DNA from 3 places in the Pseudescherichia sp. genome. Region 1 is predicted to be linked to each of the others. Evidence: predicted binding sites of a transcription regulator. Region 1 holds the regulator's gene; each other region holds the start of a gene.
What was found. The regulator LexA, encoded in region 1, represses DNA repair genes until DNA is damaged. The targets are predictions, from matches to a motif close to TNCTGTATGTACATACAGNA.
Positions count from the first base shown of each region.

Region 2: the regulator LexA is predicted to act here: its motif matches at 1,616-1,635, upstream of RTX96_RS00410 (YebG family protein).
Region 3: the regulator LexA is predicted to act here: its motif matches at 2,267-2,286, upstream of dinB (DNA polymerase IV).

Region 1 is NZ_DAMBWA010000012.1:55,497-59,660, forward strand. It holds gene plsB (glycerol-3-phosphate 1-O-acyltransferase PlsB) at 1-855, opposite strand, end outside; gene RTX96_RS15830 (diacylglycerol kinase) at 985-1,353, shown strand; gene lexA (transcriptional repressor LexA) at 1,462-2,070, shown strand; gene RTX96_RS15840 (CsbD family protein) at 2,336-2,545, shown strand; gene zur (zinc uptake transcriptional repressor Zur) at 2,621-3,136, opposite strand; gene RTX96_RS15850 (conjugal transfer protein TraF) at 3,491-4,164, shown strand, end outside.
Region 2 is NZ_DAMBWA010000001.1:80,724-84,887, reverse strand. It holds gene kdgA (bifunctional 4-hydroxy-2-oxoglutarate aldolase/2-dehydro-3-deoxy-phosphogluconate aldolase) at 1-269, shown strand, start outside; gene purT (formate-dependent phosphoribosylglycinamide formyltransferase) at 341-1,519, opposite strand; gene RTX96_RS00410 (YebG family protein) at 1,651-1,959, shown strand; gene yebF (protein YebF) at 2,025-2,372, shown strand; gene RTX96_RS00400 (tellurite resistance TerB family protein) at 2,468-3,127, shown strand; gene ptrB (oligopeptidase B) at 3,212-4,164, shown strand, end outside.
Region 3 is NZ_DAMBWA010000008.1:214,970-219,133, forward strand. It holds gene pepD (cytosol nonspecific dipeptidase) at 1-1,093, shown strand, start outside; gene dinB (DNA polymerase IV) at 1,180-2,235, opposite strand; gene dpaA (peptidoglycan meso-diaminopimelic acid protein amidase) at 2,511-3,254, shown strand; gene RTX96_RS13055 (class II glutamine amidotransferase) at 3,225-3,992, opposite strand; gene lpcA (D-sedoheptulose 7-phosphate isomerase) at 4,039-4,164, opposite strand, start outside.

The sequences.
Region 1 (4,164 bases):
ATGCACGTTGATGCCCTGATAGAGCCGGTTCCAGGTAAAGCCAAGGATACGATCGCTCAGGCGGATCATCTCATAGGAGAAATTGGCCGCAATCTCCTCCATCAGTGCGATGGCGTTCTGCTGGGCTTTCTCATGGGAGATCTTTTTGCTGCGCGCTTCGTCTTCTACCGCGCGGGCAATGGCTTTTGAGGCCAACAGCTTGTTAAAGAGATCCTGGCGCGCCGGCAGGCGCGGACCCACGGCGGCAAGCCGCTGGCGGGCAAAGTGCATGCGCGCTACGCGGGCCAGCTTTTGGGCGATAATTTTGTCTGTGCCATGCTCGGTGGCCATCCGGCGCAGGGAGACCGGCGGGGAGAAGCGCACAAAGCTATCGCGACCGAGCCAGGAGACGGCAAAGAACTTCTGGATGCCGTTCAGCATGCGCAGCGGCGGATTCACTTCGCCTTTTTCGCGCCCCGGTGAGCGGCCAAACATCACCGATACCGGCACCATCTGCACGTCCAGGTCCGGGTGGTTACGGTGGAGATCCAGATAATCATGGAACAGCTTAACGGACTCTTCTTTCGGCGTGTACCAGCTAAAGACACGCGGCCCGCTGTGAATAAAGATATAGCGAGGCAGCAGCGCACCGTCGATCTCCAGCGGTTCAAGCGGGTCGGGCAGCTCGTGCGCCAGGCATTGGGCACGCAGCGTCAGCAAGTCTGCCTTCGAGTTATAAGGCAAAACGTACATAATAGGGCGTGAGGTATCGAGTCCAGGTTCCTGGGCAGGTTCTGCCGGGATCGACTTGCTTTTTACCAGCACGCTTAATGGTAAATTCAGTAATTTGTAGTAAATTCGTGGCCAGCCGGACATAAACAATGTGAAGCCTCTGGTTAATAATGCCATTGCGCCGCAAGAATATCAGAAAGCGCGCAGAATATCTTTTGTACCTCGGTACGCTCGCATAGACATTGACGATAATTACGTAAAAAGGTTCTTTTGATGGCCAATAATACCACTGGTTTAACCCGAATCATTAAAGCCGCAGGGTACTCATGGAAGGGCGTTCGCGCTGCCTGGCTGAACGAAGCCGCTTTCCGCCAGGAGTCCGTCGCGGTGATCCTTGCCGTTGTCATTGCCTGCTGGCTCGACGTAGACGCCATTACCCGCGTGCTGCTCATTGGGTCCGTTGTGCTGGTAATGATAGTGGAGATCCTGAACAGCGCGATCGAGGCGGTTGTTGACCGTATCGGGACTGATTTCCATGAGCTTTCCGGCCGGGCCAAAGATATGGGCTCGGCAGCGGTGCTGATGTCTATTCTGCTCGCGCTGGCCACCTGGGGCATTCTGCTCTGGCCACATTACCGCTAAGGCGCGCAAAATCGGCCTTGCGCGGCGGTTTTGCTCAAAATTTGGTTTCAAAAACGGTTTTTGCTGTATATACTCACAGCATAACTGTATATACACCCAGGGGGCGGGATGAAAGCGTTAACAGCCAGGCAGCAAGAGGTGTTTGATCTCATTCGCGATCACATCAGCCAGACCGGCATGCCGCCGACGCGTGCTGAAATTGCGCAGCGTTTGGGATTCCGTTCCCCAAACGCGGCAGAAGAACACCTGAAAGCGCTGGCGCGCAAAGGCGTCATTGAGATTGTTTCCGGCGCATCGCGCGGGATCCGTCTGCTGCAGGAAGAGGAAGATGGCCTGCCGCTGATTGGCCGGGTCGCTGCCGGTGAGCCGCTGCTGGCACAGCAGCATATCGAGGGCCACTACCAAGTCGATCCGTCACTGTTTAAGCCCAGCGCCGATTTCCTGCTGCGCGTTAGCGGGATGTCGATGAAAGACATTGGCATCATGGATGGCGATCTGCTGGCAGTACATAAAACGCAGGAAGCGCGTAACGGCCAGGTGATTGTGGCGCGTATTGATGACGAAGTGACGGTAAAGCGGCTGAAAAAGCAGGGCAATACCGTGCAGCTGCTGCCTGAAAACAGCGACTTCGATCCCATCGTTGTTGACCTTCGTCAGCAGAACTTCAGTATTGAAGGTCTGGCGGTCGGCGTCATTCGCAACGGCGAGTGGCTCTGATAGCATATAAGTGCTTGTGGCAGTTAACCTTCTGCTGTCACAGCGCTTAATGTTTTTCCTCCTCTCTCTTTCTCACCTCCTTTAGCCTTGCCTTCTAGCCTTGCCTTCCTGTTGTTTGTTCGCGCCTGAATGGTTAAATATTCCGAATAATCCCCAGCTTAGAAAATCCTTAGCTACAATTATTATCACGTTCAGCAGATAAAGAACGTAACGAAGGACCAACGAATATTGCTATTCAACACCGAACGATGATGAGGATACCATTATGAATAAAGACGAAGTCGGCGGTAACTGGAAACAGTTCAAAGGTAAAGCGAAAGAGCAATGGGGTAAATTAACGGACGATGACATGACCGTTATTGAAGGTAAACGCGACCAGCTGGTCGGTAAAATTCAGGAACGTTATGGCTACCAAAAAGACCAGGCTGAGAAAGAGGTGGTCGACTGGGAAACCCGTAACGAGTATCGCTGGTAATCACCCTGGATTAACAGTTTGACTACCCTGCCCGACGGTACAAGGACGTACCGACTCTTCCCACCACTTTTTAACCTAACGCGGTTTCTTCTTCACTAAAATGCTGTGATCGTGCTGACATTGGCCCTGATGACGGCAGGCTTCCACTTCTGAACACGCTGCACACAACCCGTGCGCCTCAATGACGTTATGACGCAGCGCAAAGCCCATCCTGGCCGCCAGCGCGTGCATAATATCTTCCACGCCTTCAGCCGCCTCCTCTTTTACCACGCCGCAGCGATCGCAGATGAACATCGCAGACGTATGGGTAGGCTGATCGAGGAAGTGACACAGCACGTAGCTGTTGGTTGACTCGACCTTGTGCACAAAACCCTGCTCCAGCAGGAAGTCGAGAGCGCGGTAAACCGTCGGCGGCTTGGCCTGCGGCTCTGAGACGCGCAGGAGATCGAGCAGATCGTAGGCGCTGATTGCACCCTGCTGGAGGCTCATCAGGCGCAAAACCTCAAGGCGCTGCGGGGTCAGGCGCACGTTGCGCTGCGCGCACAGCGTTTCAGCATGTGCCAGCATCTGCTGCGAAGTGGTCTTATCCATAGGGCATCCTCAGGTTACGTAATGTAATAACGTTGAAACCGTCACTTTATCATATCCTGCGACAAACGCCGAGATCCCGCCGATCGTTCCGCACCCACCGTCGATCTCCATCCTGGCATTTTCCTGAATTTTTCAACGCTCAGAGCAGAAAAACTTCCCGAATCGAATTTCCTCCTCTATAAGTAAAGAGCGTTTATAAAAAGACGCAGATTGTTACGAATAAAAATACTCTCATGCAGATAAAAAACGAATTAGCTGCATTTAGCATCGCTTTTCACAGCAATAGTTCACCTCTCGCCAGGCGATAACTGGCAGGGCATAAATCGACCTTTGATCAATAAGACAGGGCAAACTGTGAAAAAAATTTTTAAGCTTTCAGTGGTAACACTTGCGGTCTCTTTTGGGGTAGTCACTCAGGCGGGGGCAGCCAATACATGGGCAGAAGCGCGTAGTGATGCGATGGGCGGCACCGGCGTAGCATCCGCCAGCTATGGCAGCGGCGTACTGATTAACCCGGCGCTGCTGGCGAAGGCTAAACCGGATGATAACGTGACTGTCATCCTGCCGAGCGTGCGGGCGCAGATTAGCGATAAAGATAATCTGCAGGATGAAATCGACGATATCAGCGACAAAGTCGACTATTACGATAACGTTATCGACAACCTGACCTTTGCTCAGTTTATTACTAACCCAACGGGAACCATTAATCAGGTGCGCGGCGCCGCGACCGATTTAGCCGATGAGCTGGAGTTTCTCGACGGCAAAACGGCGCGTGCTAATGCGGGCGCTGGTATTGCAGTAAGCATTCCTAACGACGTGCTGTCGTTTGCTTTCGTGGCGAAGGCCTATGCCCATGCCCGGGTCAGCTCCAACGTCGACCAGCAGGATATTGACTACCTGCGCGGCAATGAAATCCTCCTTGATGCCGGGCAAGTCGCCCTTGGTCGCAGCTCGGATATTATTACCAGCCACTTGAACTCTACCGCGTCTGGACGTGCGGCGATCGTCTCCGACTACGGCGTGGCCGT
Region 2 (4,164 bases), on a different contig from region 1:
TCGACTACGGTCTGAAAGAGTTTAAATTCTTCCCGGCGGAAGCTAACGGCGGTACTAAAGCGCTGCAGGCGATTGCTGGCCCGTTCTCGCAGGTACGTTTCTGCCCGACCGGCGGTATCTCTCCGGCGAACTACCGTGACTACCTGGCGCTGAAGAGCGTGCTGTGCATCGGTGGCTCGTGGCTGGTACCGGCTGACGCGCTGGAAGCGGGTGACTACGATCGCATCACCAAACTGGCTCGCGAAGCGGTAGAAGGCGCGCAGCAGTAAATAGCATAGGTCCACGCAAGCGAAGCGCCGCCGGGCAATGCCAACAAAAACGGGCCATATGGCCCGTTTTTTTATCCTGCAACCTGTACGCTGGCGGCGGCATTTTTCGCTCGCTCTACCGCATCCTCTATGCTTTCACCGGTGGCTAACGCCACGCCTAACCGCCGCGTACCGTCAATCTCCGGCTTGCCGAACAGGCGCAGCTGTAGACCCGCACCTACTGCAGACTGCACATTATCAAAGGTTACGTTATCGCTCTTCAGCTCTGGCAGGATCACCGCTGAAGCGGACGGGCCATACTGACGCACGCCGCCTATCGGCAGACCGAGGAAGGCGCGAACGTGCAGAGCGAACTCAGAGAGATCCTGAGAGATCAGCGTGACCATGCCGGTATCGTGTGGGCGCGGCGACACCTCGCTGAAGATCACCTCGTCGCCGCAGACAAACAGCTCTACGCCGAACAGCCCATAGCCGCCCAGCGCCAGCACCACCTTCTGGGCGATAGCCTGGGCACGGGAGAGGGCCAGCTCGCTCATCTGCTGCGGCTGCCAGGATTCGCGGTAGTCGCCATCCTCCTGGCGATGGCCGATGGGGTCGCAGAAGTGCACTCCATCAACGGCGCTCACGGTCAGGAGTGTAATTTCAAAGTCAAACTTCACCACGCCTTCAACAATGACGCGTCCCGCTCCGGCGCGCCCGCCGAGCTGGGCGTACTGCCAGGCATCGTGCAGCTCATCAGCACTGCGAATAAAGCTCTGGCCCTTGCCGGAAGAGCTCATCACCGGCTTAATAATGCAGGGCAGGCCGAGCGCAGCAACTGCCTCTCTAAACGCGGCTTCGCTGTCGGCGAAGCGGTAGGTTGAGGTAGGCAGGCTGAGCTCTTCCGCGGCCAGGCGGCGGATCCCCTCCCGGTTCATGGTCAGCTTTGCGGCGCGGGCGCAGGGCACCACCTGCTGGCCCTGGGACTCAAGCTCCAGCAGCGTATCCGTAGCAATGGCTTCGATCTCCGGCACGATAAAGTCCGGTTTTTCAAGTGCCACTATCGTCTTTAACGCCTCGCCGTCCAGCATATTGATCACGTGGGAACGATGAGCGACGTGCATCGCCGGGGCGTCTGCATAGCGGTCCACCGCAATCACTTCAATGCCAAGCCGCTGGCACTCGATCGCTACCTCTTTACCCAGCTCACCGGAGCCTAACAGCATTACACGCGTGGCTGCCGGACGCAGCGCGGTACCTAAAAAAGTCATACTATCCACCCGGTTAAAAATTTCGGACTATTATACACGAAAACGTTTGCGTGTCTTTTTTCGGCTTGCAATCCGCCCATGAAATGCTTACTATTATACTGTATAAATAAACAGGTAAATGAGGCTGCATTATGGCGGTTGAAGTCAAATACGTGGTAATCCGCGAAGGTGAGGAAAAAATGTCTTTTGCCAGCAAGAAGGAAGCCGATGCGTACGACAAAATGCTCGATCTGGCGGAAGTGCTGGAGGGCGTGCTGGTAAATGCACCCGTTGCGTTTGATGACGAGCAGCGTGAGCAGATGGCGCTGTGGCTGGCTGAGCAAAAAGAGACCCTCAGTGCGGTCTTCCGCTCCGGTAAGCTGCCTGACCCTGACGCGGCGTCGGAGAAAAGCGATACCGTAACGGATATGCCGACGGCGAAGCGCACTAAAGCAGCCTAACAGCAGCTTGCGCTGCCGGTAATTTGTACCATGCTTTGAGTGGGTTATGCGCACAGGAGATAAGCATGAACAAATTAGAATCACTGCTCGGCCTGGCCCTGCTGGCCGGCAGCGTTAGCGTACAGGCTGCCAATAATAAATCAGTGAAGTTTCCCAGCTGTGAAGGGCTAGATGCCGCCGGTATCGCCGCCAGCGTCAAGCGCGACTATCAGCAAAACCGCATTGCGCGCTGGGCAGACGACCAGGAGACGCTGGGGCAGGCCGACCCTGTTGCCTGGATCAACGTCAAAGAGATTACCGGTAAAGACGATAAGTGGACCGTTCCGCTGACCGTTCGCGGTAAAAATACCGACATCCACTATCAGGTGGCGGTTGACTGCAAAGGCGGTAAGGCCGTCTATACCCATCGTTAACCAAAGCCGCATTTTCGCTTCTTTAGCCAGCTTAGACATTTCCTGACACCCCCTCGCTTACTCTGTGGTTTGACGCAGAATAATCGGGGGGAACTATGACTAACTGGATGAATCAACTACAGTCGCTGCTGGGCCAGAAAGGGGCATCCGCCTCATCGGGCGACGGGCAGGGACTCAGCAAGCTGCTGGTGCCGGGCGCACTGGGTGGTCTGGCGGGGCTGCTGGTCTCTAACTCTTCATCCCGCAAGCTGCTTACGAAATACGGTACCAGCGCGCTGCTAATGGGCGGCGGGGCCGTTGCCGGCACGGTGCTGTGGAACAAATACAAAGATCGCGTGCGCAGTACGCATCAGGATGAGCCGCAGTTTGGTCAGCAGAGCTCGCCGCTGGATGTGCGCACTGAACGTTTGATCCTGGCGCTGGTCTTTGCCGCGAAGAGCGATGGCCATATCGATGCCCGCGAGCGCGAAGCGATTGACCTGCAGATGCGGGAGGCGGGCGTTGAGGAGCAGGGCAGAGCGCTGGTAGCGCAGGCCATCGAGCAGCCGCTCGATCCCCAACGATTAGCCCGCGATGTGCGTAACGAGGAGGAGGCGCTGGAGCTCTACTTCCTCAGCTGTGCCGCTATCGATATCGATCACTTTATGGAGCGCAGCTATCTTAACGCGCTCGGTGACGCGCTGAAGATCCCTCAGGACGTGCGCGACGGCATTGAACAGGACCTTAAAGCGCAAAAAAGCGCGCTGCCAGGCTAGCTTATACGCGGTGGTGGCGCGTTTCGCTTGCAACATGCGTGGGTTTTGCCACCCTTATAGGGTGTAAACTGAAAAGATAACGCTATGCCACCAAAAGCAAAAACAGTACCGCACGTCATGACCCTGCATGGCGATACGCGAACAGACAACTACTACTGGCTGCGCGACGATACGCGTTCGGATCAGGATGTCCTGGACTATTTGCACCAGGAGAACGACTACGGGCGCGACGTGATGGCCTCCCAGCAGGCGTTACAGGATCGCCTGCTAAAAGAGATTGTCGATCGTCTTCCCCAGCGCGAAGTCTCCGCCCCCTATACCCGCAACGGCTACCGTTACCGGCACGTCTATGAGCCGGGATGCGAGTATGCCATCTATCAGCGCCAGTCGGTGCTTAGCTGCGAGTGGGATGAGTGGCAGGTGCTGCTGGATGCCAACAAGCGCGCTGCTCACAGTGAGTTCTATACCCTCGGCGGGCTGGCCGTGTCGCCGGATAATAAAATCATGGCGCTGGCGGAAGATTATCTCTCTCGTCGCCAGTACGGTCTGCGCTTTCGTAATCTTGAGAGCGGCAACTGGTATCCAGAGATGCTGGATAACGTCACGCCGGACTTTGTCTGGATCAACGACTCCGAAACCCTCTACTACGTGCGCAAGCATGCCAAAACGCTGCTCCCTTATCAGGTCTGGCGACACACCATCGGGACGCCTGCCTGCCAGGATGAGCTGGTTTACGAGGAGAAGGACGAGACGTTCTACGTCAGTCTGCATAAGACGACCTCTCAGCACTACGTGATTATCTACCTCGCCAGCGCGACCACCAGTGAATGCCTGCTGCTGGATGCGGAGTTGCCGGATGCGCAACCTATCATGTTCCTGCCCCGGCGTAAGGACCACGAGTACAATCTCGATCACTACCAGCACACCTTCTACCTGCGCTCAAACCGCGAGGGGAAAAACTTTGGCCTCTATCGGACCAAGGTACGCAACGATAAGCAGTGGGAAGTGCTGATCCCGCCCCGGGAACACATCATGCT
Region 3 (4,164 bases), on a different contig from region 1:
TGCGCTGGCAGTGCTGGCAGACGACACCGTGGCCCACGGCCCGCTGGAAGTGCTGCTGACCATGACCGAAGAGGCCGGTATGGACGGCGCGTTTGGTCTGCAGGCTGGCTGGTTACAGGCGGATATCCTGATCAACACCGACTCTGAAGAAGAGGGTGAGATCTACATGGGCTGCGCCGGTGGCATCGACTTTATCTCTACCCTGGCCCTCTCTCGCGAAGCGGTTCCCGCTGGCTTTGAGACGTTCCGCGTGACGCTGAAGGGCCTGAAAGGTGGCCACTCCGGCGGTGATATCCATCTCGGTCTTGGCAACGCCAACAAGCTGCTGGCACGTTTCCTCGCCGACCATGCTGCCGAGCTGGATCTGCGCCTGCTGGACTTCAACGGCGGCACGCTGCGTAACGCCATTCCGCGTGAAGCTTTCGCCACCGTGGCCGTTGCCGCAGATAAAGCTGAACAGCTGAAGGCGCTGGCGGATGCGTACCAGGCTATCCTGACCAACGAGCTGGCAATTAAAGAGAAGAACCTGACCGTACAGCTGGAGAGCGTTGCCTCTGATAAAGCTGCGCTGACCACCGCTTCCCGTGATGCGTTCGTTCAGCTACTGAACGCCACGCCGAACGGCGTGATCCGCAACTCTGACGTGGCGAAAGGCGTAGTGGAAACCTCCCTGAACGTGGGCGTAGTGACCATGCAGGATGACAGCGCAGAGATCATCTGCCTGATCCGCTCCCTGATCGACAGCGGTAAAGAGTATGTGGTTAGCATGCTGGAGTCGTTAGGCAAGCTGGCAGGCGCGCAGACCTCGGCAAAAGGCAGCTATCCAGGCTGGCAGCCGGATGCGAAATCCCCGGTAATGCAGCTGGTACGTGAAACCTATCAGCGTCTGTTCGACAAAACGCCGAACATCCAGGTGATCCACGCCGGTCTCGAGTGCGGCCTGTTTAAAAAGCCGTACCCGGATATGGATATGGTCTCTATCGGGCCAACCATCACCGGTCCGCACTCCCCGGATGAGCAGGTACACATCGAAAGCGTGGGCCAGTACTGGACCCTGCTGACCGAACTGCTGAAGGCGATCCCCGCGAAGTAACGAGCAAACGCCGGGTGGCGCTACGCTTACCCGGCCTACGGTTCAACAATGTAGGCCCGGTAAGGCGACGCCGCCACCGGGCTTTTTTACAGGCCTAAAACCAGCTGCCGCTCAAGCTGCGGATCGAGCAGCGTCACATGCAGCCCCACCAGCCGCACCCCGCGCTCTCCCCGCCGCTCTTCCCACACGTTGCGCGCAGTGGCGATCAGATCCTCTTTATTCAGCTGCGGCCAGACATGTTCCTGGGTGGTTTGCTGAAAATCGTTAAACTTAAGCTTCACTCCCTGGCGGGCGATCAGCAGATCCGGCTTAACGGCGGTCAGCCGCCGCTCCAGCTCCGGATAGAGGCGCTCGATGATCGCCACACACGCTTCCCACTCGTGGATGTCCTCTGCCAGCGTACGCTCTACGCCCACCGACTTGCGCAGCCGCTCGCCGGTGATCTCCCGCTCGTCGATCCCCTGACTGCGCTCCCAGAGCACGCGGCCAAACTTACCGAAGCGCTTGAGGAGCATGGCGAGGTCGCTCTTCTGCACGTCCTCGCAGGTGCGCAGGCCGAGCGTCTCCAGCTTTGCGGCCGAGACTTTACCGACGCCCGGAATTTTTGACAGCGGTAGCGTCTTCAAAAAGGCAGGCACCTCATCCGGGGTAATGACGTACTGCCCGTTGGGCTTGTTCAGGTCGGAGGCGATCTTGGCCAGAAACTTGACCGGCGCAACGCCCGCCGAGGCGGTGAGCTGCAGCTCGTTAAAGATGCTCTGGCGGATCTCCTGGGCCATCAGGGTAGCCGAGCCGTGGCAGTGCACGCTGTCGGTCACATCGAGAAAGGCTTCATCCAGCGAGAGCGGTTCAATGCGCGACGTGTAGCGGGAGAAGATCGCCTGAATATGGCGCGAGGCCTCTTTATAGGCGTCAAAGCGCCCCGGCAGCAGAGTGAGGTGCGGGCAGAGCTTGAGCGCCATTCCGGTAGGCATGGCGCTGCGTACGCCAAACTTGCGCGCCGGGTAGTTGGCGGTGCTGATGACGCCCCGGCGCTCGCGGCTTCCGCCGATGGCGATAGGGATATCTCGCAGGGCGGGATTGTCGCGCATCTCAACCGCTGCGAAAAAGCAGTCCATATCAACATGTATTATTTTTCGCATCTGCTTATTTTGCCTGGGAAGTCTCTGCCCTCACTGGATAAGTATACAGCTTTTGCAGATAAAATGAGAAGCACCGCGTATGCACAAGCTTAGCCAACGGTCTTGAATAGCGGTATGATGGGGTCTGAGCAAAACAATTTGTAAACTCCGCCTGGCGGGCTTGCGAAAAAATACGGGGGTGATAATGTGAGCGCTCCTAATACAGATTAGTCTGATTTCGGATCTCTTTTGCCGTCCTGGCAATGTGGTAACCGCTTTATCAAGGAACAAGTAGTATGCGCATAATCGCATTATTCATTGCGATGCTTACAATACCGTGCGTCTCGTTTGCCGGCCTGCTCAGCAGCAACAGCTCAACAACGCCCGTTAGTAAAGAATATAAGCAGCAGTTAATGGGTTCCCCGGTCTATATCCAGATCTTCAAGGAAGAGCGCACGCTTGAGCTGTACGTCAAGATGGGCGAGCAGTACCAGCTGATGGATAGCTATAAGATCTGTAACTACTCCGGTGGCCTCGGTCCGAAACAGCGCCAGGGCGATTTCAAAAGCCCGGAAGGGTTCTATAGCATTCAGCGCAGCCAGCTTAAGCCTGACAGCCGGTTCTATAAGGCGATCAACATCGGTTTTCCTAATGCCTACGATCGCTCGCACGGCTATGAAGGAAAATACCTGATGATCCACGGGGCGTGCGTCTCAGTGGGCTGCTACGCCATGACCGACTCCGGTATTGATGAGATCTTCCAGTTCGTCACAGGTGCCCTGGTCTTTGGTCAACCGAGCGTGCAGGTAAGCATCTATCCGTTCCGTATGACCGATGCCAATATGGCGCGCCATAAGTATTCGCTCTACGCGGACTTCTGGAAGCAGCTGAAGCCGGGCTATGACTACTTCAATACCCTCCACCAGCCGCCGGTCGTTTCGGTGGTGGACGGTCGTTACGTAGTGAGCAAGCCGCTTAACAGCAGCGGCGCGATCCAGCCTCAGCTGGCGTCAAACTACACGCTCTCCGAGACAAAATAGCACCCACTCCCCTGGCATAATTTTATGCCAGGTTTCATTGCCGGTTAGCGGCTGGGTAGCAATTACAGAGACCACGTCATTCGGCGTGGTCTCTTTTTGGAAATCGATCTCCACATCCTGATCCAGCAGCTTGGCCACGCCAAACGGCGCTCGGCGGGTGATCCAAAACAGATTGGTCGAGCAGAACGCCATGACGTAGCGTCCGTCTGACAGCAGCATATTGAATACGCCCTTCTCACGCAGCTCCCCTGCCAGCGTCGCAATGTACTTAAATACCGCCGCCATATTACCCGGCGTGCGCGGATAGCGCGCGGTGAGCTTATGCAGCAGCCAGCAAAACGCTTTCTCGCTGTCGGTTTCACCCACCGGACGGAAGTTACCGGTCTCCAGCGACTTATAGCCCGTCAGCTGGCCGTTATGGGCGTAGGTCCAGTTGCGACCCCATAGCTCGCGAGTAAAGGGGTGGGTATTCTCCAGCGACACCTCTCCCCGGTTGGCCTGCCGAATATGGGCCACCACCGAACACGATTTGATCGGGTAGTCCTGAACCAGTTTCGCTATCGGAGAGTTGTAGCTGGGCTGCGGATCTTTGAACGTGCGACAGCCTTTGCCTTCATAAAAGGTGATGCCCCAGCCATCTTTGTGCGGCCCGGTTCCCCCACCGCGCTGAACCAGCCCGGTAAAACTAAAGCAAATATCGGTAGGCACATTGGCGCTCATCCCGAGCAGTTCGCACATACAACACCTCCACAGCTCATCGGGGGCCGGGCCCCCGTACGACGTCTTAAGCCTTCACCATCTCTTTTTCAATCAGTTGAATCAAGATGTGGATCACTTTGATATGAATTTCCTGAATGCGGTCGGCGTAGCCAAAGTGCGGAACGCGGATCTCAATGTCGGCGCTGCCGGC